3 regions of the Aquibium microcysteis genome follow, and region 1 is predicted to be linked to each of the others. Evidence: predicted binding sites of a transcription regulator. Region 1 holds the regulator's gene; each other region holds the start of a gene.

What was found. The regulator PhoB, encoded in region 1, activates phosphate uptake and scavenging genes when phosphate is short. The targets are predictions, from matches to a motif close to TGTCATNNANCTGTCAT.
Positions count from the first base shown of each region.
Region 2: the regulator PhoB is predicted to act here: its motif matches at 1,953-1,969, upstream of IAI54_RS04815 (bifunctional 2',3'-cyclic-nucleotide 2'-phosphodiesterase/3'-nucleotidase).
Region 3: the regulator PhoB is predicted to act here: its motif matches at 6,235-6,251, upstream of phnF (phosphonate metabolism transcriptional regulator PhnF).

Region 1 is NZ_CP061080.1:3,730,966-3,741,327, reverse strand. It holds gene pstA (phosphate ABC transporter permease PstA) at 1-768, shown strand, start outside; gene pstB (phosphate ABC transporter ATP-binding protein PstB) at 783-1,598, shown strand; gene phoU (phosphate signaling complex protein PhoU) at 1,627-2,334, shown strand; gene phoB (phosphate regulon transcriptional regulator PhoB) at 2,349-3,038, shown strand; gene IAI54_RS17385 (MbcA/ParS/Xre antitoxin family protein) at 3,112-3,498, shown strand; partial or broken gene IAI54_RS17380 (RES family NAD+ phosphorylase) at 3,495-4,011, shown strand; gene IAI54_RS17375 (vanadium-dependent haloperoxidase) at 4,114-5,439, shown strand; gene IAI54_RS17370 (CRTAC1 family protein) at 5,442-7,052, shown strand; gene IAI54_RS17365 (ROK family protein) at 7,069-8,313, opposite strand; gene xylF (D-xylose ABC transporter substrate-binding protein) at 8,534-9,568, shown strand; gene IAI54_RS17355 (sugar ABC transporter permease) at 9,700-10,362, shown strand, end outside.
Region 2 is NZ_CP061080.1:1,071,304-1,081,665, forward strand. It holds gene IAI54_RS04805 (Lrp/AsnC family transcriptional regulator) at 53-526, shown strand; gene IAI54_RS04810 (mechanosensitive ion channel family protein) at 542-1,858, opposite strand; gene IAI54_RS04815 (bifunctional 2',3'-cyclic-nucleotide 2'-phosphodiesterase/3'-nucleotidase) at 2,058-4,040, shown strand; gene IAI54_RS29200 (BA14K family protein) at 4,127-4,567, opposite strand; gene IAI54_RS04825 (endonuclease/exonuclease/phosphatase family protein) at 4,742-5,851, shown strand; gene IAI54_RS04830 (hypothetical protein) at 5,859-6,584, shown strand; gene IAI54_RS04835 (hypothetical protein) at 6,592-7,623, opposite strand; gene IAI54_RS28800 (peptidoglycan-binding domain-containing protein) at 7,700-10,362, opposite strand, start outside.
Region 3 is NZ_CP061080.1:4,586,809-4,597,170, forward strand. It holds gene phnC (phosphonate ABC transporter ATP-binding protein) at 1-750, opposite strand, end outside; gene IAI54_RS21510 (DapH/DapD/GlmU-related protein) at 919-1,548, opposite strand; gene phnL (phosphonate C-P lyase system protein PhnL) at 1,545-2,252, opposite strand; gene phnK (phosphonate C-P lyase system protein PhnK) at 2,255-3,055, opposite strand; gene IAI54_RS21525 (alpha-D-ribose 1-methylphosphonate 5-phosphate C-P-lyase PhnJ) at 3,052-3,951, opposite strand; gene IAI54_RS21530 (carbon-phosphorus lyase complex subunit) at 3,948-5,051, opposite strand; gene phnH (phosphonate C-P lyase system protein PhnH) at 5,055-5,672, opposite strand; gene phnG (phosphonate C-P lyase system protein PhnG) at 5,674-6,129, opposite strand; gene phnF (phosphonate metabolism transcriptional regulator PhnF) at 6,263-7,006, shown strand; gene IAI54_RS21550 (DUF3329 domain-containing protein) at 7,013-7,216, opposite strand; gene IAI54_RS21555 (ABC transporter substrate-binding protein) at 7,387-8,616, shown strand; gene IAI54_RS21560 (ABC transporter permease) at 8,656-10,332, shown strand; gene IAI54_RS21565 (ATP-binding cassette domain-containing protein) at 10,343-10,362, shown strand, end outside.

The sequences.
Region 1 (10,362 bases):
TGGATCCGCCAGATGCAGCAGGCGGGCACGCTCGAGCAGCGCTTCAACACCGGTCTCTTCACCTTCGGTGCCTCCAGCCGTCCCGAGACCGCGGGCATGGGCGTTGCCATGATCGGCTCACTGTTCATGATGCTGATCGTCCTCGTGCTTGCGCTGCCGATCGGTGTCGCCGCTTCGATCTATCTCGAAGAGTTCGCGCCGAAGAACCGGCTGACGGATCTCATCGAGGTCAACATCAACAATCTCGCTGCCGTGCCGTCCATCGTGTTCGGCCTGCTCGGCCTGGCCGTCTTCATAAACTTCATGGACCTGCCGCGCTCGGCCTCGCTGGTCGGCGGGCTGGTGCTGACCCTGATGACGCTGCCCACCATCATCATCGCCACCCGGGCGGCCCTGCGCGCCGTTCCTCCGTCCATCCGCGCTGCCGCGCTCGGCATCGGTGCCTCGAAGGCCCAGATGGTGTTCCACCACGTGCTGCCGCTCGCAGCACCGGGAGTGCTTACGGGCACGATCATCGGGCTGGCGCAGGCGCTGGGCGAGACCGCGCCGCTGCTTCTGATCGGCATGGTCGCCTTCGTGGCGAACTATCCGTCCACGCCGCTCGATCCGGCCACGGCGCTGCCGGTTCAGATCTACATGTGGGCCAACGAGGCCGAGCGCGCCTTCGTGGAACGCACGTCGGGCGCCATCATCATCCTGCTGATGTTCCTGGCGGTCATGAACATCGGCGCCATCCTTCTCCGTCGCCGCTTCGAGCGCCGCTGGTAATGGAGTAGAAAGACATGAACATGCTGAACGAAGCCTCCATCGAGCAGAAGCTGTCGCCCATGAAGAACGAGCCCACCATCAAGATGCGCGGCGACAAGGTCACGGTGCACTACGGCGAGAAGCAGGCGCTGTTCGGTGTCGATCTGCAGATCCCCGAGAAGCAGGTGACGGCGCTGATCGGCCCGTCTGGCTGCGGCAAGTCCACCTTCCTGCGCTGCCTCAACCGCATGAACGACACGATCGACGGCTGCCGCGTCGGCGGCAAGATCACGCTCGACCAGGAGGACGTCTACGATCCCTCGATCGACGTGGTGGAGCTTCGCGCCCGCGTCGGCATGGTGTTCCAGAAGCCGAACCCCTTCCCGAAATCGATATACGATAACGTCGCCTACGGTCCGCGCATCCACGGCCTGACGAAGTCGAAGACCGAGTTGGACGAGGTGGTCGAGAAGAGCCTGCGCAAGGCTGCGATCTGGGAAGAGGTGAAGGACCGCCTCTCGGAATCCGGCACCGGCCTGTCCGGCGGACAACAGCAGCGCCTGTGCATCGCCCGCGCCATCGCGGTGTCGCCCGAAGTCATCCTGATGGACGAACCCTGCTCGGCGCTCGATCCGATCGCCACCGCCAAGGTCGAGGAACTGATCGACGAGCTGCGCCAGAACTACACGATCGTCATCGTCACCCATTCCATGCAGCAGGCGGCCCGCGTGTCGCAGCGCACGGCGATGTTCCACATCGGCTATCTCGTCGAGGAGGGGCCGACCGACAAGATGTTCACCAACCCCGACGACAAGCGCACCCAGGACTACATCACCGGCCGCTTCGGCTGACGCCGGTCCAGACAGACGAGGACAGATCATGGGTGAGCACACCGTTGCCTCCTTCGACCAGGAACTGGAATCCATCGACCGGCTGATCCGCGAGATGGGGGCGCTGTCGGCCACGATGGTCGCCGACGCCACCCGCGCGCTGCTGTCGTCGGACAATGCCCTGGCGCAGCGCGTCATATCCGACGATGCGATCATGGACGCCAAGCAGCGCGAGATCGACGAGCAGGCGATCACGCTGATCGCCCGGCGCCAGCCGATGGCGCAGGATCTGCGCGCCGTCGTCTCGGCCATCCGCATGGCGTCCGACCTCGAGCGCGTCGGCGATCTCGCCAAGAACATCGCCAAACGGGTCGGCGCGGTCGGCCAGTCGGCGACGCCCAAGCCGCTGTCGCACTCCATCGATGCGATGGCCGCGCTGGTGCACGACCAGGTCGGCGGCGTGGTCGCGCTCTATGCCGAGCGCCGCGCCGAGGCACTGCCGGCACTGCGCGCCGATGACGAGAAGATCGACATCCAGTACACGGCGATCTTCCGCGAACTCCTCACCTACATGATGGAGGATCCGCGCAACATCACCGCCTGCACGCATCTCCTGTTCTGCGCCAAGAACCTCGAGCGCATCGGCGACCACGTGACCAACATCGCCGAGAACGCCTATTATGTCATGACGGGCCGGCAGCTGCCGATGGCCCGCCCGCGCGTCGACGAGACGGCCGTCTCCGACGCCACGGCCTGAAGGACGAACGATAGATGATCGCCGCCAAGGTGATGGTCGTTGAGGACGAGGAGCCGCTCTGCGTCCTCCTGAAATACAATCTCGAAGCCGAGGGCTACCAGGTCGAGATCATCACGCGCGGCGACGAGGCCGAGATCCGGCTGCAGGAGAGCGTGCCCGACCTTTTGGTGCTCGACTGGATGGTGCCCGGCATCTCCGGCATCGAGCTGTGTCGGCGCCTGCGCGTGCGGCCGGAAACCGAGCGCCTGCCGATCATCATGCTGACGGCGCGCGGCGAGGAGAGCGACCGGGTCCGCGGCCTCTCGACCGGCGCGGACGACTATCTGGTCAAGCCCTTCTCGACGCCCGAGTTCGTCGCCCGCGTCCGCGCGCTGCTGCGCCGGGCCAAGCCCGAGGTGCTGTCCTCCGTGCTCAAGGTCGGCGACATCGTGCTCGACCGCGAGGCGCACCGGGTCTACCGGCGCAAGGCCGAGATCAAGCTCGGCCCGACCGAGTTCCGCCTGCTCGAGTTCCTGATGCAGCATCCCGGCCGCGTCTTCTCGCGCGGGCAACTGCTCGACAACGTCTGGGGCGAGACGATCTACATCGACGAGCGCACCGTCGACGTCCATGTCGGCCGCCTGCGCAAGGCCGTGAACAACGGCCGCATGCCCGACGTCATCCGCACCATCCGCGGCTCCGGCTACGCCATCCGCGAGGCGTGACGCGGGAGGTTCGCTTGGGGTCCAGTCGGTATTGCCCTATCTTCTGTCTCGTACGCAGGCAGGAGAGCAGGCAATGAATGTCATTTCAGTCTTGCCGCACGATGCGGCTCTGATAGCCCATGTCTCTGATGGGACCGGCCTTATCCTGGTCGATCGGATTACAGACAGTTTCGGGATGTCCAAGTCGCAGTTGGCGGAAACCGCTGGGATTGCGTCGGAATCCATCTTCAAGTCAGCCCGCAGTCGCTCGCGAAAGACGCAGTCCCGGCTTCGTGAGATGCTCGAAATCCTAGGACGCGTGGAAGAATGGTCCGGCGGACCCAAACAGGCCATGTCCTGGTACAGGGCACAGCCGATTCCCGCATTCGGTGGACGAACGGCTGAGTCTCTCGTCAAGGAAGGGCGCGCCACCGCGGTGCGCGAATACCTCGATCACGTCGCGCTCGGCGGCTTTGCGTGAGATTTCGCGGGGTCTGCTTCCGCGCCCATGATCCTCGCTGGTCGTTCAAGCCGATTTCCGGCGATGGGGCCGCGATCCGGGGTGGACGGTTCAATCCGCAAGGCGTGCCTGCCCTCTATCTGTCCCTCGAAATCGTTACCGCGATAAAAGAAGTCAGCCATGGGCTCGCGCGCCGGATCGATCCTCTGGTGCTTTGTTCCTATGACGTTGATTGCGACGGGATCGTCGATCTTCGCACCGACGAAGCGGCGTTCCAACGCCGTGTCGATCGACGACATGGCTTGCGGCTGGATGGAATTGACCACACGTGGTCGCCGTCCACCCTCATGGGCGATCTATGACCGTCTTTCGTTCGAAGGCGTGTCTGGCATTCTCGTTCCCAGTTTCGCCATCGGAGCCGATGGTCGCGATGCAGATCTGGTCCTCTGGAAATGGGGCCGCGCCCATCCCCATCGGGTCGACGTCTTCGATCCCAGCGGGCGGCTCCCGAAGAACCAGCTCTCCTGGGACTGATCGTTCGACCGCGGCGCAGCCGCCCATTGCCCTTGTTCTCCGCGACCAGGCCATGCTTACTTCGCCAAGCGGTCATTCGTGGCCGGTGGGGAGGAGATGTCGATGCGGTCTTTGTACAAGGTCCTGGCGCCGATAGCGGTTACGCTTCTCGTGCTCCTTCTTCCCAATTTCGGCCCGGCTGCCCGCGCAGACGACCGCTCGGCCGTCGATCCGATCCGCGACTGGTATCGCCTCACCCTCGAACTCGTCCGCCACACGCCGACCTATTCGCCGCCGGTGGCCAGCCGTGCCTTCGCCTATCTCGGCGTCACCGCCTTCGAGGCGCTGGCATCGGGCGACGAGCGGCTCCACACGCTGGCGGGCCAGCTCAACGGGCTTACGCCACTGCCGGCTCGGGAAAGCGGCGCGGCCTTAGACGATGCGGTCGTCGTGCAGGCGGCGATGGCCGCGGTCGTCGGCGACCTCTTCGCCAACACCGGCCCGACCGGCCAGCGCGCGATCGCGGCCTTCGGAAAGAAGCTGCAGGCGAAGGCGGCCGCCGGCCTTCCCGCCGAGACGGTCGCGCGCAGCGATGCGTACGGGCGGGCGGTCGCCGCCCACATCCTCGCCTGGTCGCGCAGCGACGGCGGCGCGGTCGTCGAGAACATGGGCTTCCCGGCGACCTATCAGCCGCGCAATGCGCCGGATGCCTGGGTGCCCACAAGCCTCGTCGCGCAGCAGCAGGCGCCGCTCCTGCCTCTCTGGGGATCCAACCGCACCTTCGCCATGCCGGACGGCAGCGCCTGCGGCATCCCCGCGCCGCCGGCCTATTCGGAGGAGCCCGGCAGCGCGTTCTACCGCGAGGCGGCGGAGGTGCACCGAACGGTGCTGGACCTGACGCCTGAACAGCGCGCCATCGCGCGCTTCTGGTCCGACGATCCGATGCTCTCGCCCACCCCGCCCGGCCACTGGATTTCGATCGCGCTGCGGGTGCTCGAGGATGACGGCGCGGATGCCGGGCGCACGGCCGAGACGCTGGCGCTGCTCGGCGTCAGCATGGCCGACGCCTTCATCGGCTGCTGGCACGCCAAGTTCGAGTACGACCTGATCCGTCCGATCACCTACATCCGACGCGTCATCGATCCGGCATGGGAGCCGATCCTCAACACGCCGCCCTTCCCGGAATACCCGAGCGGTCACAGCACCCAGTCGGGCGCCGCCGCAACGGTGCTGGCCGCGCTTTTCGGCGAGGACAGGGCGTTCGAGGACGCCACCCATGTCGATGACGGGCTGCCGGCCCGCTCCTATGCGAGCTTCCGGGCGGCCGCGGAGGAGGCGGCGCTGTCGCGGCTCTATGGCGGCATCCATTTCCGCGCGGCCATCGAGCGCGGGCTGGAGCAGGGGCGCTGTATCGGCGCCCATGTGACCGCCCTGCAGACCCGGAGGTGACCTTGCGCGCCACCCGACCGATCCCGCCGCTGCTGGTGGCGGCATTGCTGCTCGCTGCGGCGCCCGCCGCAGCGGATGAGGCCGTCGCCGTCCCCCGTTTCGTCGAGGCGACCGCGACCGCCGGCATCGACACGGTCTATGCGGGCGACTGGGAGTTCATGGTCGGCGGCGGCACCGCCGTGTTCGACTGCGACGGCGACCGCGCCGCCGACGTGTTCGTCGCGGGCGGGGCAGGGACGGCGGCGCTCTTTCGCAACGCCAGCGCCGTCGGCGGTCCGCTGCGCTTCGAGCGTCTGCAAAGCGGCCTCGACGTCGAGGGCGTCTCGGGCGCCTGGCCGCTCGACGTCGACGGCGACGGCATCCAGGACGTCGTTCTGCTGCGTGTCGGCGAGAACCTCGTCATGCGCGGGCTTGGTGGCTGTCGCTTCGAGCGCGCCAACGAGGCCTGGGGCTTCGACGGCGGCGATGCATGGTCGACCGCCTTCGCTGCCACCTGGGAACGCGGCATGGACTGGCCGACGCTCGCCGTCGGCAACTACATCGACCGCAACGAGGAGGCCTTTCCCTGGGGCTCCTGCACCGACAACTGGCTGCACCGTCCCGCCGCGGCCGGCGCGCGCCGCTTCGCCGCGCCGCAGCCGCTCGCGCCCAGCTACTGCGCACTGTCGATCCTGTTCACCGACTGGAGCCGGTCGGGACGGCCCGACCTGCGCGTCTCGAACGACCGCGAATATTACAAGGGCGGCCAGGAGCAGCTCTGGCACCTGACGCCGGGCAAAGCTCCGCTGCTCTACGGACCCGCGGAAGGCTGGAAGCCGCTGAAGATCTGGGGCATGGGCATTGCCGGCTACGACGTCGATCTCGACGGCTACCCGGAATACTTCCTCACGAGCATGGCCGACAACAAGCTGCAGGCACTGGCCGATCCCGGCGCGGCCGGCGGGTTGCGGCCGGTTTTCAAGGACATCGCCTTCGCGCGCGGCGTCACGGCCCACCGGCCCTATGTCGGCGACATGGTCAAGCCGTCGACGGCCTGGCATGCGCAGTTCGACGACGTCAACAATGACGGTCGCGCCGATCTCTTCGTCGTCAAGGGCAACGTCGCCGAGATGCCCGACTTCGCGGCCGAGGACCCCAACAACCTCCTGCTGCAGAAGCCGGACGGGACCTTCCTCGAAGCAGGCGACACGTCCGGCGTCGCCAGCACGGCGATCGGCCGCGGCGGCGCGCTCGCCGACTTCAACCTCGACGGCCGGCTCGACATGCTGGTGGTCAACCGCTGGAGGTCGGCGCAGCTCTGGCGCAATGCGGAGCCGATGCCCGGACGCTGGTTGCAGCTGGACCTGCGCCAGGATGGTCCCAACCGCGACGCCATCGGCGCCTGGATCGAGGTGCGTACCGGCGACCGCGTGCAGCGGCGCGAGGTGACGGTCGGGGGCGGCCACGCGTCGGGACAGGCCGGGTGGCGGCATTTCGGGCTGGGCGAAGCGACGTCGGCCGAGCTGCGCGTGCTCTGGCCGGACGGCGAGGCCGGCGCCTGGCAGCGGCTCGACGCCGACGGCTTCTACATCGTCGAGCGCGGCCGCCCGGCCGTCACCTGGACGCCGGGCTGACGCCTTTCGGGGCCGCTCAGGCGATCTCGCGCTGGAGGTCCTGTGGACCGGCCGCGCCGGCCGCGAAGATCTCGCGGTCCACGACGGACAACGCCAGGCTGGCGCAGCCCTCGCGGATCAGCGGCCGCTCGTCGGGCTCGGTCTCGAAGCGCGGCAACCGGTGGTGCTGGCCGCCCGCGGTCTTCGCCATCGCCTCGCGCATCGGCGCCTCGATCAGGTCGTAGGCCCGCGCGCCCTGGCCGATGAAGATCACCGGCGCGGGATCGATCAGCGAGAACAGCGAGCCCAGCCCGTAGCCCAGCGCCTCGCCGGCGCGGCGATAGGCCTCGCGCTCCGGTCCGTCATGGTCGCGCGCGACGTCGGCCAGCGCCTGCATCTCCGCGTCGCCGATGTCGATCGCCGGCGCGTCTTCTTCCGGAAGGCCCTTGGCGCTGCGCCAGATCGCATAATTGCCGGCATAGGCCTCCACGCAGCCGCGCCGGCCGCAACGGCAGAGCGCGCCCTCCGGAACGTGGTTCATGTGACCGAACTCGGCGCCGGACGAGGTCGTGCCCATGAAGAGCTGACCCTTCAGCACGAGGCCCATGCCGATGCCGTGCGACAGCATGACGGCGATGAAATTGTCGCGCAGCGCGTCCGGCCGGCGCTCGCGCAGCGCCAGCGCGATCATGTTGCAGTCGTTCTCGATCGTGGTCGGTATGCCGAAGGCATCCTCCACCGCGTCGGCGAAGCCGACGTCCGTGTGCTGGGTGATCGGCGACCACAGGAGCATGCGCGATTCCGAATCGGTGATGCCCTGCACGCCGAAGACGATGCGGCGCACGCGCATCCCCGACTTGGCCGAGCGTGCGATCAGGTCGCCGGTGACCGCGACGGCCGCATGCACCAGCTCGTCGCGGGGCAGCGTCAGCGTGGGCAGCCGGCGCTGCACCGTCGCCACCACGTCGCCGGCATAGTTGATCAGCGCCGCCGAAAGCGAATTCATAGAAAGCACGATCGCGATCACCGTCGCGGCCTCCGGGTTGAGGCCGAGCGCAACCTGCGGCCGGCCCCGCCGCGCGCCGGTCGCCTCGGCGTCGCGCACCTCACGCAGGATCGTCTCGCCGATCAGGTCGGCCGTGATGGCCGAGACGGTGGAGGCCGACAGGCCCGTGGTGGCGCAGATGTCCGTGCGCGACAGGCGTCCGTGGCGCCGCAGCACGGAAATCACCACGCGCCGGTTCTGCCGCCGCACGTCGTCGGATCGCGTGATCGCCGTCATTGCGGCCGTTTCCTCCTTCGCGAACCACACGACTGCAATGCAACAGAAAGAATGTTGCATTGCAATATGTTAGGTCGCTCCAGATTCATGTTGACACGGCTTGCCGGGTAAGTCACTATTTTTTTCGAGCCTCGAATTAAAGGGGCTGGTTGCCGGACGGTCCCGCCGTGCAGGGACCCGTACCGGTTCTGCATGTGCAACGATGCACCGGGAGGATAGCATGAAGAAGACGATTCTGGCGCTCAGCTGCGCCGTATTCAGCCTGTCGTTCGCTGGCGGCGCGCTCGCCAAGGACAAGATCATCGGCGTGTCCTGGTCGAACTTCCAGGAGGAGCGCTGGAAGACCGACGAGGCCGCGATGAAGGCCGCCATCGAGGCTGCCGGCGACAAGTACATCTCCGCCGACGCGCAGTCCTCTGCCGCCAAGCAGCTCACCGACGTCGAGGCGCTGATCGCGCAGGGCGCCAATGCCCTGATCATCCTCGCGCAGGACGCCTCGGCCATCGGCCCGGCGGTCGAGAAGGCCGTCAACGAGGGCATTCCGGTGGTCGGCTACGACCGCCTGATCGAGAACGAGAACGCCTTCTACCTGACCTTCGACAACAAGGAAGTGGGCCGCATGCAGGCCCGCGAGGTGTTCAAGGTCAAGCCGGAGGGCAACTACGCCTTCATCAAGGGCTCCTCGTCCGATCCGAACGCCGACTTCCTGTTCTCCGGCCAGATGGAAGTTCTCAAGGAAGCCATCGATTCCGGCAAGATCAAGAACGTCGGCGAGGCCTACACCGACGGCTGGCTCCCGGCCAACGCCCAGAAGAACATGGAGCAGATCCTGACGGCCAACAACAACGCGGTCGACGCGGTCGTGGCGTCGAACGACGGCACCGCCGGCGGCGTCGTCGCTGCGCTCACCGCGCAGGGCCTCGCGGGCATCCCGGTCTCCGGCCAGGACGGCGACCAGGCGGCGCTGAACCGCGTCGCGCTCGGCACCCAGACCGTGTCGGTCTGGAAGGACGCGCGCGAACTCGGCAAGAACGCCGCCGAGATCGCCTCGGCTCTGGCCGACGGCACCGAGATGAGTGCCATCGCCAATGCGGTGAAGTTCACCACCCCCGGCGGCAAGGAAGTCGACGCGGTGTTCCTGACCCCGGTTCCGATCACCAAGGACAACCTCAACGTCGTGGTCGATGCGGGCTGGATCTCCAAGGACGCGCTCTGCCAGGGCGTCGCGGCCGGCAGCGTCGCCGCCTGCAACTGACCTGACCCAACCGACCTGAATTGCGCCGCGGTTTGACGAAAACCGCGGCGCAAGCCTAATCTGACCTCGGAACATCCGCGCCGGCAGCCGCAGAAGACGGTTCGGCGAAGCACCCCCACGGGGAGGAAACAATGTCCGACGCGACGTCCACGGCATCCCCGGATCGCGCCCGCTCGACCGAACTCGGGCCCGTTGCCGGCTTCCTCCGGGCCACCGAACTCGACACGCGCATGCTCGGCATGATCGGCGCGCTGCTGGTCATCTGGCTCGGCTTCCACGTCTTTTCCGACGGCCTGTTTCTCACGCCGCGCAATCTCTGGAACCTGTCCGTGCAGTCGTCCTCGGTGGCCGTCATGGCTACCGGCATGGTGCTGGTCATCGTCACCCGCAACATCGACCTGTCGGTCGGTTCGGTGCTGGGCTTCGTGGGCATGATCGTCGGCGTCACCCAGGCCGAGATCCTGCCGCGTTACCTCGATTTCGGCCATCCGGCCATCTGGGTCATCGCGCTTCTCGTCGGCCTTCTGGTCGGCATCCTCATCGGCGCGGCGCAGGGCTACGTCATCGCCTTCCTCGGCGTGCCCGCCTTCATCGTCACGCTCGGCGGCCTCCTGGTCTGGCGCGGAGCGGCCTGGTGGGTCACGTCCGGCCGCACGGTCGCGCCCATGGACGAAACCTTCCGCCTCATGGGCGGCGGTCCGGCGGGCTCGATCGGCGCGACCGCGAGCTGGATCGTCGGGCTCGTCGCCTGTGCTGCCGTGGTGCTGATGCTGTTCAACGGGCGCAGCCAGCGC
Region 2 (10,362 bases), 2.7 Mb from region 1:
GCGCGGCTATTGCTTGCGCCGGTCAGGGTCATCGTCGAAGGAATCGCCGCGCATGGGGCTGGACAGGATCGATTTCGCCATCCTCGACACGCTCCAGAAGGACGGTCGAATCTCCAACGCGTCGCTGGCCGAGAAGGTCGGCCTGTCGCAGTCGGCCTGCTCGCGCCGGCTCGACCATCTGGAGAAGAGCGGCGTCATCGAGGGCTATCATGCGCGGCTGTCCAACGGCGCGCTCGGCCACAAGATGACGGCGATCGTCCACATCTCGCTGTCTGGCCAGTTCGAGAAGTCGCTGGCCGAATTCGAGGCCGCCATCCGGCGCTGCCCCAACGTCCTGTCGTGCCACCTGATGTCGGGCGAATACGACTACGTGCTGCGCATCGCCGCCCGCGACCTCGAGGATTACGAGCGCATCCACAAGGAATGGCTGACGGCAATGCCGCACGTCATCAAGATCAACTCGTCCTTCGCCCTGCGCGAGGTGATCGACCGCACCTGGATGGGGATCAGGCCGGAAATGGCCTGACGGCCGGCGCGGCGCTCAATCCTCGAAAGGATCCGGCAGCCGCCGCGCCGGATCGCGCCGCACCAGCACCTCGCGATGCGGGTAGGGGATCTTGATGCCGTTCGCCTTGAAGGCGTCCCACAGCGCCAGGAACACCTTGCCGCGCACGTTGGTCAGCCCCTGCTGCGGATCGTGGATCCAGAAGCGCAGCACGAAATCCAGCGACGAGTCGCCGAAGCCGGTAAGCCAGCAGACCGGGCGCCGGTCGACGTCGACGCGGCCGACCCCCATCGCCGCCTCGATCGCCAGCGCGCTGACCTCGTGCGGGTCGCAGTCGTACGAGACGCCGAACGCGACGTCGAGGCGCACGAGTTCGTCGCTGAACGACCAGTTGATCACCCGCTGGGTGACGAAATCCTCGTTCGGGATCAGGTATTCGCGCCCGTCGCGGGTGACGACGGAAACGAAGCGCGCCCGCAGCTCACGGATCCAGCCGAAGGTCTCGCCCACCGAGATCGTGTCGCCCGGCTTGATCGACTTGTCGGTCAGCATGATGATGCCCGAGACGAAGTTGGAGACCACCTTCTGCAGGCCGAAGCCGAGGCCGACGCCGACCGCGCCGGAGAAGACCGTGAAGGCGGTGAGATCGACGCCCACCGACGTCAGCGCGATGGCGCCGCCGGTCAGGACGAGACCGAATTTCAGGACCTTGCCGACCAGGACGCGGATCGACGGAGTGAGGTCCTTCGACTGCTGCACGCGCTCGTCGAGATAGCTGCCGATGGCGCCGGCGACCCACAGGGCGAGCGTCAGCAGGACGGCCGCCTTGAGCAGCGTCAGCGCCGACAGCCGCGACTGGCCGACCGGGAGCGCCAGGCTGTCGAGCAGAAACGCGGCGCGGGCATCGAAGCCCAGGATGACCAGCGCCGCGTAGATCCACACCGCCCAGCCGACCAGACGCGCGGCGAGGCGGTTGCGGATCACCCGCGAGGCGATCGACACGACGACCCAGGCGAGCGCCAGCCACAGGAGGAGCGAAAGCAGCCAGCTGCGGCTCGGCCATGTCGTGGCCCGCAGCACGGTGACGAGCAGGAACATCAGCACGACGAAGACGATCCAGTCGACCCTTCGCAGGGTGGCGACGAGGACCCGAAGCAGACCCGGATGGCCACGGATCGCGCGCGCCCGGCGCTCCAGCGCGCTTTCGATCCGTCTGCCTGCAAGCTTGGCCACGGCAAGCAGGATTGCCGCCGCCACGACCTGGAAGAGAAACCACGGATCGGTCGCATGGACGAGCCAGCCCTCGATCCAGCCGGTGACGACGTCGGCGATCGCCCGCAGCTGCATCTCCATCGCGCGCCCTCCTCATCCAGGTCGGAACCGACCGACGGCTTTCTTCACAGGCCGGAGCCAGGGCGCCGCAGCGTCAGCGACGCCCGCTGCGCCCTGTCATCAATCCGTCTCCTGAATCTGCTGGACTCCCTGACAGACCGGCGCGACACTCGCTCGCTTTCAGCCGGCTAACGTCAAGCGAGACCCTTCAGGAGGCACCATGTCCATTCTCGTCAACCGCCTATCGCGGCGTTCGTTCCTGTCGGGCGCCGCGGCGTTCGGCGGCCTCGTCGTCCTGCACCCCTTCGCGGCGCGCGCGCAGGCCAACCAGGCGCATCTGCGCATCATGGAAACGACGGACATCCACGTCCACGTCCACCCTTACGACTACTATGCCGACAAGCCGAACGACACGATGGGCCTCGCCCGCACCGCCTCGCTCATCGACGCGATCCGCGCCGAGGCCGGCAATTCCATGCTGGTCGACAATGGCGACTTCCTGCAGGGCAACCCCATGGGCGACTACATCGCCTACGAGCGCGGCATGAAGGCCGGCGACAAGCATCCGGTCGTGCAGGCGATGAACGTGCTCGGCTACGACGTCGGCACGCTGGGCAATCATGAATTCAACTACGGCCTCGACTTCATGGTCAACGTGCTCGCAGGCGCGTCCTTCCCCTTCGTCTGCGCCAACCTGACCAAGGGCCAGCTCGCGACCGACCCCAAGGACGACGATCTGTTCGCCAAGCCCTACGTGATCCTGGAAAAGATGGTGAAGGACGGCGCCGGCAAGGAGAGCCCGGTCAAGGTCGGCTTCATCGGCTTCGTGCCGCCGCAGATCATGGTCTGGGACGTGCGCCACCTGGAAGGCAAGGTGCAGACCCGCGACATCGTCGAGGCGGCGAAGGCCTGGGTTCCGGTGATGAAGGAAGAGGGTGCCGACATCGTCGTGGCGCTGTCGCATTCCGGCATCGACGCCAACCCCGCCAGCGAGCGCATGGAGAACGCCTCCTATCACCTCGCCACGGTCGAGGGCATCGACGCCATCATGACCGGCCACCAGCATCTCGTCTTCCCGGGCCCGAAGACCTGGGACGGGCTCGAAGGCGTCGATCCGGTGAAGGGCACGATCCATGGCAAGCCCACCGTGATGGGCGGCTTCTGGGGCTCGCACATGGGCCTGGTCGACCTGCTGATCGAAAAGGACGGGTCGGGCTGGAAGATCGTCGACTTCACCGTCGAGGCGCGGCCCATCTACAACCGCACGGAGGATCGCAAGATCGTCCCGACGGTCGAGAGCAAGCCCGAGGTGCTGGCCGCCACCAAGGCCGAGCACGAGGCGACGCTCGCCTATGTCCGCACGCCGGTGGGCGAGACCGCGGCGCCGCTCTATTCCTACTTCGCGCTGGTCGCCGACGATCCGTCGGTGCAGGTCGTGAGCCAGGCGCAGACCTGGTACATCAAGGACATGCTGAAGAACTCCGAGCACAAGGACCTGCCGGTGCTCTCGGCAGCAGCGCCCTTCAAGGCCGGCGGACGCGGCGGTCCGGAGTACTATACCGACGTGCCGGCGGGGGCGGTGGCCATCAAGAACGTCGCCGACCTCTACCTCTATCCGAACACCGTCCGGGCGCTGGTGATCACCGGCGCGCAGGTCAAGGAATGGCTGGAGATGTCGGCCGGCATGTTCAACCAGGTCGAACCGGGCAAGGCCGACCAGCCGCTGATCAACCCCGACTTCCCGTCCTACAATTTCGACGTCATCGACGGGGTGACCTACCGGATCGACCTGTCTCAGCCCGCCAAGTACGATCCGAAGGGCGCGGTGCTGAACGCGTCGGCGAACCGCATCGTCGACCTGTCCTTCGACGGCAAGCCGATCGACCCGGCGGCGAAGTTCGTGGTCGCGTCGAACAATTACCGCGCTGGCGGCGGCGGCAACTTCCCGGAGATCAACGCCTCCAAGGTCGTCTTCGAGGCGCCGGACACCAACCGCGACGTGATCGTCCGCTACATCGTCGAGCAGGGCACCATCAACCCGTCTGCCGACGGCAACTGGGCCTTCGCGCCGGTCGAGGGAGCGACGGTGCTCTTCGACACCGGTCCGAAGGCGAGGGATCTGATCGCCGACGTCAAGGGGGTGAAGATCGAGGCGGCCGGCGAGGGCGCCGACGGCTTCGCGCGGTTCCGCATCACGCTCTGACGCGTTGCCCCGAAACGGGAACGGCTTCCCCTGAAACAGAAACGGCGCCCTCAGGGCGCCGTTCGTCGTTTCGTCGGGACTGCCGATCAGCTGTAGGGCGACCAGCACTGCTGGCGCGGGCCGCGATAGGGCTGGAACGTGTTGTCCCACGCGCGGTAGGAGCGGTAGCGATTCTCGCACCAGTTGATGTGCGCGCGAGTCAGGCTGACGCGGGGGGCGTAGCGGCGCGGTTCCACGTAGCGGTAGGCCGGCACGCCGAGATAGATGCCGACGTTCGGGCCGCTGTGGCGGTACTTGTGGCGGTACTTGTGACGCTTGTGGCCGTGACGGTAGTCGCCGTCGCGATAGTCGTGGTGGCGATAGCGAAAGTCTCCGTGACCCTGGTAACCCGGGCCACCGAAGATGTTCTCGTTCTGGTAGCGGGGGATGCCGGCGCCGTCCTGTGCGGAAGCGCCCGCCGTGCCCGCAAGCATGGCCGCGCCCACCACGGCGCAGAGCCACCCGATCATTCTGGGCGTCTTTGACATCTGCTTTCTCCTCGTTCGTCTGGTCCGGTCGACCAGATCCGTATCGGTGAAGGGATAACGGCCGGAACCTGAACCCGACATGAACGCGGCGCACCGAAGGTGGTTCCGGGCCGGAATTCCGAAGCACCGGAGGCGGAGCTTGTCATTCCTGGCGGGCGCGGGCAATGGTCTGTCATGTCGCTTCGCATCGCCACCTTCAACATCGAGAACCTGATGGCCAGGTTCGATTTCTCCGGCTACCGCAACGAACTCTGGCGGGACCGGGCCGTGGCCCTGTTCGAGGTGAAGAACGAGGCCGAGTACCGCGAACTGGAACGTGCCCGTGCCATCGCCCACACCGACGACGCCCGACAATTGTCGGCGCTGGCGATCGCCCGCGCAAAGGCCGACATCCTGTGCCTGCAGGAGGTCGACACCATCGAGGCGCTGAAGGCCTTCGAATACGGCTACCTGTTCAAGATGGTGGGGCAGGGCTACCGCCACAAATACATGACGCCCGGCAACGACAGTCGCGGCATCGATCTCGCCGTCATGATGCGCGAGGAGACGCGGCACGGCCAGCCGATCGAGTTCGTGCGCATGTCCAGCCACGCCCATCTCACCTTCGACGATCTCGGTCTCCACACGCCGCTGCTCGGCGAACTGGGCAACGACCCGCACGAGCGGGTCTTCCGCCGCGACTGCCTGGAGATCGACGTGACCGTGGGCGGCCGGCCGCTGACGATCTACACCGCCCATTTCAAGTCGATGGGCAGCCCGCGCAACGGCATGACCGGCCGCGAGGCGACGATGCCCGTCCGCATCGCGGAAGCCCTGGCCGTGCGCCGCATCATCGAGGACCGCTTCGGCAAGGACCGCACGGCCGACAGGCGCTGGGTGATCTGCGGCGACCTGAACGACTATGCCGAACGCGTCATCATCGAGGGCGACGAGGATGCCCCGCGCTTCCGGGTGGCCAGGGAGGCGGGCAGTTCGATCGACGTGCTGACGGCCGACGGCTTCTGCGAGAACGTGGTTCAGCGCCGTCCGGAACTCGACCGCTGGACGCTCTACCATACGCGCGGGCCGCAGGAGCGGCACCTGTGCCAGCTCGACTACATCCTGCTGTCGCCGGCTCTCGCCCGCAAGAATCCGGGTGCGGTCCCCGACATCATCCGCAACGGCCAGCCGTATCGCACCGTCTTTCCGCCCGGCCAGGCGGTGGAACGCTTCCCGCGCACCGGCTGGGACCGGCCCAAGGCGTCGGACCACTGCCCCGTGGCGGTCACGCTGGACATGGCCTGAGCCGACGATGAGCGTCATCGGCTTCGCCCAGGACCACATGCTGCCGACCCCGGACGTGACGCTCCGGCTCGTCGGCGAGCCGCATCCCTACGAGGTGCTGCACGCCGCCGGGATCGAAGCGAACTGGCAGGCGGAGCTTGCACGCAACCCCGACCTGTTCGACGGAAGGACCGTCCTGTTCTCCCGCCTGGCGCTCCACGACGGGCGCCTCGTCGGAGACTGTCACGAGGTCCGCTACGCATCGCTGCTGCACTGGCGTCTGGCGCGCCGGACCGACATGGCTGCCCACCTCTTCGCGATGGCGCTTCCCGTCACCGCCGACGGCGCGGTGCTGACGGTCCGGATGGCGCCCTGGACGGCCAATGCCGGCCAGGTCTACTTCGCCGGCGGATCGCTGGAGCCGGCGGATTTCGTCGGTGGCGTGGCCGACGTCGATGCCAACATGCAGCGCGAAGTGCTCGAGGAAACCGGGATCGCGCTGGCCGGCACGCCGCGGGAAGCCGGCTATCGCGTCCTGCGTTCGGATCGCGGCGTCGTCGTGATCCGCCGCTACGCGCTGAAGCAGACCGCCCGCGAGATCGAGGCTCGGATCGCCGCCTTCGTGGCCGGCGAGGCGCGTCCGGAGATCGTCGAGCCGGTGCTCGTCACGCGCACGCAGCCGCGCGCTCCCGGCCTGCTGCCCTGGGTCGGCCGGATCGTCGACTGGCACTTCGCGACGCAGGACGGCGCCTGAGCCACCGCTACTTCGACTGCCCGACCGCCAGACACGGATAGTAGCCCTCCTCGTCGACGGCTGCGGCCGTACACTGGTCGAAGGCGGCGAGTTCGGCTTCGTCGTCATAGAGGATGTACGGGTCCACCAGCATCCGGCCCTTGAGGTCGAGCGAGTTGCCCAGCCGGTCGATCTGCCCCTCGACCTCCGGGCTCAGCGTCAGAAGCGCGTCGCGCAGCACGTTGCCTTCGACGAAATTGTCCGGCAGCTGGTCGAACGGCCCGTCGAAGAAGGTGTTGAGCGACGTCTCGGCGGCACGCACGCCGACCAGGATCCAGCGCTCGCGGTAGCGGTCCTTGTACCAGGCAAAGTGGGTGCGCCGGCCGATCTTGACCTGGGTCGACGCGCTCGACTGGAAGTAGCTCTCGGTGACGACGGACTCGTCGAGGACGTAGTGGAAGGTCTCCGTCGCCGGGTTCCACATCAGGAACATCTGCACCCCGGACTCGTCGAACACCGGGCCGATATACTGCTCGCCGTCGGCCACGATCGCTTCCGGCGGCTTCACGCCGCGCAGGTCGTTGAGGCGGAAGAGGACCATACGCCCCTTCGCGGTGATCGCATAGTCGAGTTCACCCCTCTTCTCGACCTTCACCCCGAACTGCTCGGTGTAGGCCCGGTGCTCGGAGATCTCCTGCTCGACGAAGGGATTGTTCTCCGAGAAATAGGCGAAATGCACGATCCCCTGGTCGCGGTCGGCGATGTCGAGGCGGAAGTTGCCGGCATAGGGCACGCCGCCATGGACGAACTTGAAGTAGTAGTAGTTCTCCGTCGGATAGACGGTCACCGCGTCGCCGAGGCTGGAGAAGACGTAGTCGAAGACCTCGTCGATGGAGCGGATGTCGAATTCCGGAGCGCGCAGCACCTCCTCGACATAGGCCTCGTTGGTCTTGATCGTGTTCTGGGCGGCGGCCAGGCCGGTGGCGGACCCGGCGAGAAGGCTGCCGGTCAGGAGCGCCACGGGCGCGAGCGACAGGTGAAAAGCACAGCGAAAGCCCATTGGCTGTCTCCGGAGAGGCTGGGAACGGCGTGGCGGACGCGGGCGGGACGCAGGGTCCCGCCCGTCATGGCGGACGTCACTGGATCTGCGGGATGATCGGCAGAACCGGCTGGATTTGGATCGACCCCGCCTTCTGGTGCGACTCCTCCTTGCCGTGCCGGCTGCGCGACCCTTCCTTCTGGTGCGACTGTTCCTTCGTATGCACGCTGCCCGATCCCTCCTTCTGGTGGGATTCACGCTTGCTGTGACCGTCCGAACCCTGCTTCTGGTGGGACTCCCGCTTGGAGTGGTCGTTGCCCGAGCCGTCCTTCTGGTGGGACTGGCGCTTGTCGTGAATCACCGAACCCTGCTTCAGGTGGGACTGCACCTTGTTGTGCGGCGAACCGGTCTTCAGATGCGACTCGCTCTTGGTATGGACGTCCGAGCCCTGCTTGCGGTGGGACTCGTTCTTGGTGTGGATGTCCGAGCCCTGCTTGCGATGGGACTCGTTCTTGGTGTGGACGTCGGAGCCCTGTTTGCGGTGGGACTCGTTCTTGGTGTGGATGTCCGAGCCCTGCTTCAGGTGGGACTGGAGCTTGTTGTGCGGCGAACCGTCCTTCAGGTGCGAGACGGTCTTCTCGTGGATGAACGAGCCGGCCTTCTTGTGCGACTGGACCTTGTTGTGCGGCGAACCGTCCTTCAGGTGCGAGACGGTCTTCTCGTGGATGAACGAGCCGGCCTTCTTGTGCGACTGGACCTTGTTGTGCGGCGAGCCGTCCTTCAGGTGCGAGACGGTCTTCTCGTGGATGAACGAGCCGGCCTTCTTGTGCGACTGGACCTTGTTGTGCGGCGAGCCGTCCTTCAGATGCGAGACGTTCTTTTCGTGGATGGTCGAGCCGAACTTCTGGTGCGACTGGATCTTGTTGTGCGGCGAATCGTACTTCTGATGCGACTGGACCTTGTTGTGCGGTGATCCGACCTTCAGGTGCGACTGGACCTTGTTGTGCGGCGAGCCGACCTTGAGGTGGGACTGCACCTTGTCGTGCGGCGAACCGACCTTGAGGTGCGACTGGACCTTGTTGTGGGGAGAGCCGATCTTGAGATGCGACTGCACCTTGTTGTGCGGCGAGCCGATCTTGAGATGCGAGTTCCACTTGGAGTGCACCGGCTGCGGGCGGTCGGTCGTCACGTCGTGGCAGTCCTCGTCGTTGGAGGCGTCGAGATCGCCCGCGATGCCGACGAGGCCCGGGTAGAGCAGCGCAATCGTGCTTTCGTCGATCTCGCCGGTGGCCGGCAGACCGTTGTCGGCCTGGAACCGCGCCAGCGCATCGCGGGAGCGCGGTCCGAACACGCCGTCGACCGTACCGAGATCATAGCCGAGCAACGTCAGAGCCGACTGGATCGCCAGCATGTCGATCGCACCGGTCTCGTCGTAGAGCCACTGGACGGCGATGCAGTTGCTCATCACGTCCGATGGATAGCGCGACGGGATGTCGATGCTGAGCGTGAAGGAAGACGTCTGGCCGACCCCGAGCGACAGCGCCGGGTTGAGGCACTGGATGCCGGTCCCGAGATCGTAGCAGGACCAGTCGCCGCCGCTGACGCCCGACAGCGGCGCCTGGTTCGGCTGCATGAAGTCCCAGAGATAGACCGGACCGGAGAAGGCGCCCGGACCGCGGTTGGTGAGCGTGATGGTGAAGTCGCAACGCGTGCCGCCGAGGCACTGCAGCGGCCCCGACTTGTCGATGTCGAGGTCATAGCCCTGCGGCTGCGGCAGGCCCGGGGGCGGCGTGGTCCCGCCGCCGCCGCGCACCACCTCGACGTCGCCGATCTTCGTCGAGTCGTGCTTGAGGGCCTGGAGCCGGACCGGGGCGCCGGCCGCCGTCACGTTGGTATCGAGATCGACGAGATAGGAGGCGAGCGGACCGTTGGCGGGGTAGGGGTCCCCATTGGCCGGATAAGGACCCGTCGCGCCGGCGGGCAGGATTTCGCTGGTCTCGGCGATACGCGTGCCCTGCAGGCCGTGCACCTCGTCCTTGTTCGTGCGCTGGCCCGTCGACGGGTCGACGCAGGCGCCCGTGGGCGAGCAGAGGAAGTCGCCGCTCATCCAGGCGGTGTCGTAGGGACGGTTCGGGTCGATCGCGCCCGCGGCATCGTAGCCGTGGCCGAAGTCGACGCCGCCCGCCGCCCCCGCCCGCAGCCACGGCGCGCCGACGCTGCGGCGGTCGTCGAAGCCGACGTCGTAGCGGCCCTGCGGCGCCCATGTGCCGTTCTGGGCATGCACGTAACGCAGCACGCGCGCTGCGTTCGGCGCGGCGAAGGGCTGCGGCTTGTCGAGACCGAGATTGCGCAGGCCGCCGCGCTCGGCCACCAGCATCTCGCCCTGCGGCGAGATCGCGATGTCGGGCACGACGCGCGGTCCTTCGGAGGCGGTGCCGAAATCAGGCAGGATGAACTCGCGCCGGACGTCGGCGGCGTCGAAGCCGCCATTGGCGTCGAGGCCGACGGACCAGACGGCGTTCTTCGCGTCCTCGCCGGCCGCCGCCCAGTCGGCTGCGCCGAGCCCGTCGCCGCCGGAGACGGCATAGAACAGACGGGTCTCGCCATTGACCGGATCGGTGTGCACGGCCAGGCCCCAGACGCGGCGGCGGAAGTCGGCGACGTTCCAGCACGAAGGCGTCAGCGAGAAGTCGGCGGGCGCGCCCGCGCCGTCGGCGCAATCGAACAGCGCGGCCGTGCTGGCGGGATCGAAGGCGATTG
Region 3 (10,362 bases), 860 kb from region 1:
CTCCTCCGAAAAACTCTCGTCGGCACCGTAGATGTCGCGGGCGACGCGGGTGCTGAGCTCGTCCGGCGAGCCGTCGAAGACGATCCGGCCGTCGCGCATGCCGATCACGCGGTCGCAGTAGCGCCGGGCGGTGTCGAGGGTGTGCAGATTGCACACGATCATGCGGCCGTCCTCGTCATGGATGCGGCGCAGCGCATCCATGACCACCTGCGCGTTCATCGGGTCGAGCGAAGCAATCGGCTCGTCGGCCAGGATGATCCTGGGATCCTGCATCAGCGCGCGGGCGATGGCGACGCGCTGCTGCTGGCCGCCCGACAGGGCCTCGACACGCTTGGACGCATGGCTGGCGATTCCGAGGCGGTCGAGGATGTCGATCGCCTTGTGGATGTCCTCGCGCGGGAAGAGGTTGAACACCGTGGCCAGCGTCGAGCGGCGGTTCAACGTCCCGTGCAGCACGTTCGACACGACGTCGAGCCGCGGCACGAGGTTGAACTGCTGGAAGATCATGGCGCAGTCGCGCTGCCAGGACCGCAGCGCCGCACCGCGCAGCGCCGAGACCTCGGTTCCGCCGAAGCGAATGGCGCCGGCCGACGGGTCGACGAGGCGGTTGATCATGCGCAGGAGCGTGGACTTGCCCGCACCCGACCGGCCGATGACCCCGACCATCTGGCCTTCGGGGACGACAACGTCCACGGCGTCGACGGCGACGTTCGTACCGAAGCGGCGCGTCACCTTCAGGATCTCGAGCATGGAACTCCCTGTCGCGCTTTTTTCTCGCGTCGGGAGAACCGGGTACCGGAGTTCGATGAAGGCCGGATGTCGGGTCCGTGACGGTTTTGTTACCATCCACCATGGTGCGCGTGAGAAGCCGGCAAAAGAAATGCGGCGCGTCGCGTCGGTCGTCCCGACGGCGTCCCGTCACCCGGCGGACGCCTCGTGCTTCTCGAGGAATTCCTCCGCCGAGAGCGCGCGGAAATCGGCGAGAGCCTCCCGGATCCGATCGTGGTCCCAGTCCCACCAGGCCAGCGCCTGGTACCGATCGGCCGTCCTGCGGTCGAAGCGCTCCCGGATGGGTTTCGCCGGCACGCCGCCGACGATCGTGTAGGGCGAGACGTCCTTCGACACGACGGCGCCCGCGCCGACCACCGCGCCGTCGCCGACCGTCACGCCGGGCAGGATGGTCGCGCCATGGCCGAGCCAGGTATCGTGGCCAATCGTGACCCGGTTCTCGCGCCGCCAGCCGAAGAAGCTCTCGTCGTTCTCGGCGTCCGGCCAGTAGTCGGCGGAGCGGTAGGTGAAATGATGCAGCGTCGGTCGCCAGGTCGGGTGATTGGTGGCGTTGATCCGGCAGGCCGCGGCGATGTTGGCGAACTTGCCGATCTCGGCGCACCACACCGAGCCGTCCTGCATGATGTAGGAGTAGTCGCCGATGACCGCCTCGGCGATGCGGCAGCGCTCGGCGACCTCGGTGTAGCGCCCGAGCGTCGCGTTCGAGACCTCCGCCGTCGGGTGAACGAGCGGCTCGGGCGAGAGCTTGGTCACGCTCATGCGGCCACCCGCCTGGGCGCGAAGCGGGTCACGTCGATGATCGTGTCGGCGACGGCCTCGCGCACGTCCTGATCGTGGAAGATGCCGAGCAGGGCGACGCCGGCCCGCTTCTTTTCCGCGATCAGGTCGATGACGACCTGCCGGTTCACCGCGTCGAGCGACGCCGTCGGTTCGTCGAGCAGCAGGATCGGATGGCTGGTGATGAAGCCGCGGGCGATGTTGACGCGCTGCTGCTCGCCGCCCGAGAACGTGGCCGGCGGCAGCGACCACAGGGTCTTCGGCAGGTTCAGCCGGGCGAGCAGGATGGCCGCCCTCTCGCGCGCCTCGTCCCGGTCGACCCCCGCCGCCGTGAGGGGTTCGGCCACCACGTCGAGGGCCGTCACCCGCGGCACCGTGCGCAGGAACTGGCTGACGTATCCGATCGTCTCGCGCCGCACCGACAGCACCATCCTTGGGGCCGCGCGCGCGAGATCCACCAGCGCGCCGCGGTGCTGGACGATGATCTGGCCGGAGTCCACGGCGTAGTTGCCGTAGAGCATCTTCAGGATCGAGCTCTTGCCGGCGCCCGAGGGTCCGCCCAGCACGGCGCAGCACCTGGCTGTCAGTGAGAAAGAGACGTCTTCCACGACCGGCAGCGTCAGCCCGCCGCGCAGATGCATGACGAAACTCTTGGCGACTTCCGAGACGACGAGGGGCGTGGCCATCATCACACCTGCAGGATCGAGGAGACGAGCAATTGCGTGTAGGCTTCGCGTGGATCGTCGAGCACGCGGTCCGTCAGCCCCGTCTCGATGACGCGGCCGTCCTTCATGACCATCATGCGGTGCGACAAAAGCCGCGCGACGGCGAGATCGTGCGTGACCACGATCGCCGCGAGCCCGAGGTCGGCCACAAGCCCGCGCAGCAGGTCGAGCAGCCTTGCCTGGACCGACACGTCGAGCCCGCCGGTCGGCTCGTCCATGAAGATCAGCCGCGGCGACGTGACGAGGTTGCGCGCGATCTGCAGCCGCTGCCGCATGCCGCCCGAGAAGGCCCGCGGTTCGTCGTCGATGCGGTCCGAGCCGATCTCGACGCGGCCGAGCCAGTCGATCGCGGTCGAACGGATGGTGCCGTAGTGCCGGTCGCCGATCGCCATCAGCCGCTCGCCGACATTGGCTCCGGCCGAAACCGTCATCCGCAGGCCATCGGCCGGGTTCTGGTGCACGAAGCCCCAGTCGGTGCGCATCAGGAACCGGCGCTCGGCTTCGCTCATGCGGTAGAGTTCGCGCCACGTCTCGTCGCGCATGCGGTAGGAGACGCTGCCCGAGGTGGGAAGGAGCCGCGACGAGATGCAGTTGAGCAGCGTCGTCTTGCCGGAACCGGATTCGCCGACGACTGCCAGCACTTCGCCGGGCCACAGGTCGAAGGAGACGCCTTCGCAGCCCGTGCGGGCGCCGTAGGATTTCGAGACGGACGAAACGCGCAGCAGCGGCTGGTCGTCAGGTCGGGTGTCGGCAGGGCCGCTCATCGCGCCTCCTCCGGGCGTTCCATGGCCCCGCCGAGTTCGCCGACATGTCCCGCCGCACGTCGCGTTTCGCAGAAATCGGTATCCGAGCAGACGAACATCCGTCCGCCGCGATCGTCCAGAATCACCTCGTCCAGGTAGACCTGCTCGGCGCCGCACAGCGCGCAGGGCCGGTCGAAGGTCTGGACCTCGAAGGGATGGTCCTCGAAATCGAGGCTGACGACGTTCGTGTAGGGGGGGATCGCATAGATGCGCTGCTCCCGTCCGGCGCCGAAGAGCTGCAGCGCCGCCGACATGTGCATCTTCGGATTGTCGAACTTCGGCGTCGGCGAGGGATCCATCACGTAGCGCCCCTCCACCTTGACCGGATAGGCATAGGTCGTGGCGATGCGGCCGTTCTTGGCGATGTCCTCGTACAGCTTGACGTGCATGAGCCCGTACTCCTCCAGGGCATGCATCTTTCGCGTCTCCGTCTCACGGGGCTCGAGGAAGCGCAGCGGTTCGGGGATCGGCACCTGGTAGACCAGCGTCTGGCCCTCGCTGAGCGGCTGCTCCGGGATGCGGTGGCGGGTCTGGATGATCGACGCCTTCGCGGTCTCCGTGGTGGTCTCCACCTTGGCGACCTTGCGGAAGAAGGCGCGGATGGAGACGGCATTCGTCGTGTCGTCGGCGCCCTGGTCGATCACCTTCAGGACGTCGTCGGGTCCGATGATCGACGCCGTCACCTGCACGCCGCCGGTCCCCCAGCCATAGGGCATCGGCATCTCGCGGCTGGCGAACGGGACCTGATAGCCCGGGATCGCGATGCCCTTCAGGATCGCCCGCCGGATCATGCGCTTCGTCTGCTCGTCCAGATAGGCGAAGTTGTACGTGGCAACGTCGTGTGCGGCGGCGGTCATTCCGCGGCCTCCTTGTGCTCCGGGCCGGCAAGCCGCCGCTCCTCGAATTCGCCGCGCATGCGGCGCACGAGGTCGAGCTCCGCCTGGAAATCGACGTAGTGCGGCAGCTTCAGGTGCTCGACGAAGCCCGTCGCCTGCACGTTGTCGGAATGGGCAATGACGAATTCCTGATCCTGCGCCGGCGCGACGAGATCCTCGCCGAACTCGGCCGACCGCAGCGCCCGGTCGCACAGCGACATCGCCATCGCCTTGCGTTCCGACTGGCCCATGACCAGGCCGTAGCCGCGGGTGAACTGCGGCGGCGCCTTCATCGAGCCCTTGAACTGGTTGACCATCTGGCATTCGGTCACCCGGATACGGCCGAGCGGTACCGGAAACGGCAGTTCGGGAACGTCGAGTTCGATCTCGACTTCGCCGATGCGGATTTCGCCGACGAAGGGATGCGTGCGGCCGTAGCCGCGCTGCGTCGAATAGGCGAGCGCCAGCAGGAAGCCCTCGTCCCCGCGCGACAGCGCCTGCAGGCGCACGTCGCGATCCATCGGATATTCGGCCGGCTGGCGGGTGATGTCGCCCGGCTCGGGCCCGACCGCCGCGCCGTCCGGCTCGATCAGGCCCTCCTGCTTCAGGATCTCGGTCACGCGCGGCATCGGTTCGGGCGCTTCCGGACGCAGCCGCGGCGCCTCGACGGGGTTGTCGCCGGCCAGGTCCGGGTCGAGCAGCCGGTGCGTGTAGTCGAAGGTCGGCCCCAGCAACTGCCCGCCGGGCAGGTCCTTGTAGGTCGCCGACACGCGCCGCTCGACCTGCATGGCGCCCGTCTCGACCGGTCGCGAATAGCCGAAGCGCGGCAGCGTGGTCCGGTAGGCGCGGGTGAGGAAGATCGCCTCGATCATGTCGCCGCGCGCCTGCCGGATGGCGAGCGCGGCCAGTTCGCGGTCGTAGAGCGACCCTTCCGCCATGACGCGGTCGACCGCCAGCGCCAGTTGCTCGACGATCTGGTCGAGCCGAAGCGCCGGGACCTCCCGGTCGCCGCGGCGGCGGTCCGCCAGCAGGCGATGGGCATTGTCGATGGCGGCCTCGCCGCCCTTTACCGCGACATACATGGCTCAGGCCTCCGTCTCGAAGATGCGCGTCGTGCGCGGCAGGCAGGCGATCGCGTCGGGCGCGGCGAGGATCAGGTCGACGCCGCGCGGAAAGCGGGCCCGGTTCTGCAGCCATTGCGCACCGAAATGCCGCGGCATCGGGAAGGGCGCGAGGGCGGCGCCCGTCGCTATCCCCGGTCCTTCGAGATGCAGCACGCGTCCCTTGGTCAAGGTCTCCACCTGCAGGATCAGCGTCGTCGAGCGGTCGGGGTATTCCTGCGATCCCTGGGCGAAGTTCTCCAGCGCCATCAGCTCGCCGGGGCTGGAGGCCAGCACGAAATGCGCATCGGCGGCAATGGTCGTCAGCGGGGCGCCGCAGTGGAAGCCGAGCCAGCCGCGCACGTCGCCCGAGGTCTCGAGCCGCGGGTCGAGCCAAAGCGGCGTGTCATGGTCGCAGAGCGTCAGCGCGACGGCCGCGGCCGACGGCGTCAGCGGGGCGGGCGGCTGGACGAGCGGCGCCACCGGGTGAACGGTGCCGGGTCGCGCCATCGCATCCATCAGCGCCCGGAACACGGACTGCGCGGCCATCGGGGGATTCGCGAAACCGCCTTCGATGGGAGCGCTCGTCGGGAAGCCGCCCATGTCAATCCTCCCCGCGTACCATGGTGAAGAAATCGACCCGCGTCGCCGCCGTCTCGGCGCGACGACGCGCGTCGGCCTCGGCCGCGCGAGTCCGCAGCGGCGCGAGGATCCTGTCCTCGACGGCCGCGCGCATGTCCGCCCGCTGCCACAGCGCATCGATCGTGGCGGAAATGCGGGCCTTCTCGCGGTCGCGACCGAGGGCGTAGGCGTGGCCGATCTCGCCCGAGGCGAGCTTCACCGTGGCGCGCGTCACCGTCGCCTCGCCGAAATTGAAGGGGGCGCCGCCGCCGCCGATGCGGCCGCGCAGCGTCACCAGCCCCGTTTCCGGACCCCGCAGCAGCGTGGCCTGGACGGCCATGTCCGCGTCGCGCCAGAGCGCCTGCAGGTCACCCTCCGGCGCCGCAGCCAGCGCGGCCATGGCCGCCTTGCGACTGGCTTTCTCTTCCTGATCGCGCAGGCGATCCCTGGATCCGCTTGCCACGCGGCGGCCCTCCGTTTCCCGGTGGATTCGTCTATTGATATAGACAAGTGTACAGCATATGACGTTTCTTAGGCGTTGTCCATGACGGGTACGTGACAGGAGGTGCGGGATGGCTGCCAGGGCATCGAAAGGCATGGAGCGAAAGACGGGCGTCGCCCTCTGGCGCCAGATCGCCGACCGTCTTCGTCACGGCATCGCGGCCGGCGACTTTGGCGAGGGCAGCCGCCTGCCGCCGGAGACGGCGCTGGCGGAGCGATTCGGCGTCAACCGCCATACCGTTCGCGGTGCCATCGCCGCGCTCGTGCAGGAGGGCGTGCTGCGTGCGGAGCAGGGGCGGGGCACCTTCGTCGAACGGCGCCGGCGCCTTTCCTACCCGATTGCCCGGCGCACGCGCTTTTCGGAGGGTCTGCGCGATCAGGCCCAGGACCGTCGCGGCCATCTGCTCAGCCAGGCGCGCGAGGAGGCCGACGCCCGCGTGGCGGCGGCACTGAGGCTGGATCCGGGCGCGCCGGTCCTGCGGGTGGATACCATGAGCGAGGCCGACGGCCGCCCCGTCTCGCGGGCCACGAGCTGGTTCGACGCCGTTCGCTTCGACGGCATCGGCGAAGCCATCGGGGAGACCGGCTCGATCACGCTGGCCTACCGCCGCCATGGCGTGGAGGACTATTTCCGCCAGTCGACCGTCATCTCCGCGCGCCATGCCGATGCCGACGATCTCGCCGCGCTCCGTCTGGCGCCCGGTGCCATCGTGCTGGTCGCCGTGGCGGTCAACGTCGACGTCGAGGGTCGGCCGATCCAGTTCTCCGAGACGCGCTTCGCGGCCGACCGCGTCGAACTGGCGGTCGCCGAGTAGTCCGCATCAGCTTTCGCGTTCCTCGTCGCGCGGCGGCGCCTTGTAGGCGTAGAGCATGCTCCAGGCGCCGTAGACGGTCACCGCCGCCGCGATCAGGGTCCAGGTCTGATCGCCATGGACCCATTCGACGACCGTCCATCCCGCGCAGACGAGAACGATCGCGACCCGCCGCCAGAGCGGCCGGAAGAACGTGTCGCCTGCTTTCGCCATCCGTCCGCCTCCTCCCGATCGCGCCAATGCCACGCCTGCGCGCTTGCGATGCCTCGCATGATTCCGCCCGTCACGGAAGTCTCACGCCTAAGTGAGACGATTGTGTCGGCGCGCTCGGTTGACCCTCTTCGCCGCGCCATGCTCAATCGGTCGCGACAGATGCCCTGCCGATGGAGAGCCGGATGAGAAAACTCGCCCTGACCGCGCTGGTGCTCGCCGCAACGGCGTTCGGCGCCGCGGCCGGTCCCGATCCGAAGGACTGGGATGCCGTGCTGGCCGACGCGCGCGGCGAGACCGTCTACTGGAACGCATGGGGCGGATCCGAGAACATCAATGCCTACATCGAATGGGCAGGCGCAGAGCTGAAGGCGCGCCACGGGATCACCCTCGTCCACGTCAAGCTGGATGACACCGCCAATGCCGTCGCCAAGGTCGTGGCCGAGAAGGCGGCGGGCAAGGATGCAGGTGGGTCCGTCGACCTCATCTGGATCAACGGCGAGAACTTTGCTTCGATGAAGCGCCAGGGCCTGCTCCTGTCGCCCGGCTGGGCCGAGGACCTGCCGAACTGGGCCTATGTCGACGTCGAGAACAAGCCGACCATCCGCACCGACTTCACCATTCCCGTCGAAGGACTGGAAAGCCCCTGGGGCATGGCCAAGCTCGTCTTCTTCTACGACGGAGCGCGGACGGACGCCGCCGCGCTGCCGACGGACGCGCGCTCGCTGCTCGAATGGGCCAGGGCCAATCCCGGCCGTTTCTCATACCCGCAACCGCCGGATTTCGTCGGTTCGTCCTTTCTGAAGCAGGTCCTGTCCGAGCTTGTCGAGGACCCATCCGTCCTTCTCGCGCCCGTCGATGAGGCGCGTTTCGATGCGACGGTCGCCCCGCTCTTCGCCTATCTCGACGAACTGCACCCGGTGATGTGGCGTTCGGGCCGCGCCTATCCCGCGAACTACCCGGCCATGAAGCAGCTGCTCGCCGACGACGAACTCGACATCATCTTCGCCTTCAACCCGTCCGAGGCCTCGAGCGCCATCGCCAATGGCGAGCTGCCCGACACGGTGCGCTCCTTCACCTTCCCGGGCGGCACGCTCGCGAACACGCACTTCGTCGCGATCCCCTACAACGCGACGTCTGCCGCCGGCGCGCTGGTCGCGGCGGATTTTCTGATCTCGCCCGAGGCACAGGCCCGCAAGCAGGATCCGAAACTGTGGGGCGATCCGACCGTGCTCGCCATGGACAAGCTGTCTGCGAACGACCGCGCCCGCTTCGACGCGCTCGATCTCGGCATCGCCACGCTGAAGCCCGACGAGCTCGGTCCTGCGATCGACGAGCCGCATCCGACCTGGATGGACCGTCTGGAAGGAGAGTGGAAGCGCCGCTACGGCGTGGCGAACTGATGCGGTACGGCTGCTCCCGGCCCGGATAGGGCGCGTTCGATGCTTCCGCGCCTCGGGCCGCCGGCTGCCGTCCTTCTCCTGTCGGGCCCGATCCTCGCCGGTCTGGCCGGCACGATTCTTCCGGCCTTCGGCTATCTTCCAGCGCTCGGCGGCGAGGCCCTCTCGCTGGAGCCGCTCAGCAGGCTCGCCGCCACGCCCGGCATCGGCGGCTCCGCGATGCTCAGCCTGCAGGCCGGGCTCGCTTCGGCCGCATTGTCGCTCGGCGTCGTCATGCTCTTCGTCGCCGCCTGGGCCGGCACGTCGGCGTTCTCGCGCGTCCAGCACCTGATCTCGCCGCTCCTTTCGGTACCCCACGCGGCCGCCGCCTTCGGCTTCGCCTTCCTTCTCGCCCCCAGCGGATTGCTCGCCCGCCTCGTCTCGCCCGAACTCACGGGCTGGCAGCGCCCGCCCGACCTGCTCGTCGTCAACGACCCCATGGGGCTCTCGCTGATCGCCGGTCTGGTCGCGAAGGAGATTCCTTTCCTTCTTCTCGTCACACTGGCCGCTCTGCCGCAGGTGCCGTTGACCCGCACCCGCCAGCTCGCCGCGTCGCTGGGCTACGGGCGCATCGCGGGCTTCCTGTACTGCCTCTGGCCGCTGATCTACCGGCAGATACGACTGCCGGTCTTCGCCGTCATCGCCTTTGCCTCATCCGTGGTCGACGTCGCCGTCATCCTCGGACCCTCCACGCCGCCGACGCTGGCCGTTCGTTTGGTGGGCTGGATGAACGACCCCGAACTCTCCATGCGCTTCCTCGCCTCGGCAGGAGCCTTGCTCCAGCTCGGCGTGACGGCGACGGCGATCCTGGCGTGGCTTCTCCTCGAACGGATAGGCGCCGTCGTGCTTCGGACCCTCTGCGTCCATGGCCGGCGCCTGCGCCGGGATGCAGCGATGCGCTGGACCGCTCTGGGGCTGATGCTCGTGAGCGCCCTCGCCGTGTTCGTCGGCCTCGCGGGGCTGGCGCTCTGGTCGGTGGCAGGGCTTTGGCAGTTCCCCGACGTAGTCCCGCGCAGCGTCTCGCTCAAGACCTGGGTGGCGACCGCGCCGCGGGTGGGCGGGCCTCTCGCCACCACGCTCGCCGCGGGTCTGATCTCGACCGCGGTGGCGCTGGTGCTGACCCTGCTCTGCCTCTTGCGCGAGGACGAGACCGGCCGGCGCGCGCGGCGCACGGCTGGCCTCATCTACCTGCCGCTGATCGTTCCGCAGGCGGCCTTCCTGTTCGGCCTGCACCTTCTGTTCCTGCTCGGCGGCTTCGAGGCAAGCCTGTGGGCGCTGGTCTTGGTCCATCTCGTCTTCGTCATGCCCTATGTCTTCCTGGCGTTGTCCGATCCCTGGCGGGCCTTCGACCGCCGCTACGATGCCATCGCCGCCGGCCTCGGCAAGTCGCGCTTCGAAACCCTCTGGCGCGTCCGCCTGCCGATGCTGGCGCGGCCGGTGCTCACCGCCTGCGCGGTCGGCTTTGCGGTCTCGGTCGGCCTCTATCTGCCCACCGTGCTGATCGGTGCCGGACGTCTCACCACCATCACGACCGAAGCGGTCGCGCTCGCCTCGGGCGGGAACAGGCGCGTCATCGGCGTCTACGCCTTCCTGCAGTTGCTTCTCCCGCTCGCCGGCTTTGCCGTTGCCACCCTCGTCCCGGCGCTGTTATTCCGGCGCTTCCGCGCCATGCGGGTGTGACGGGCGGGCCATGGACCATCGGGGGCTGAG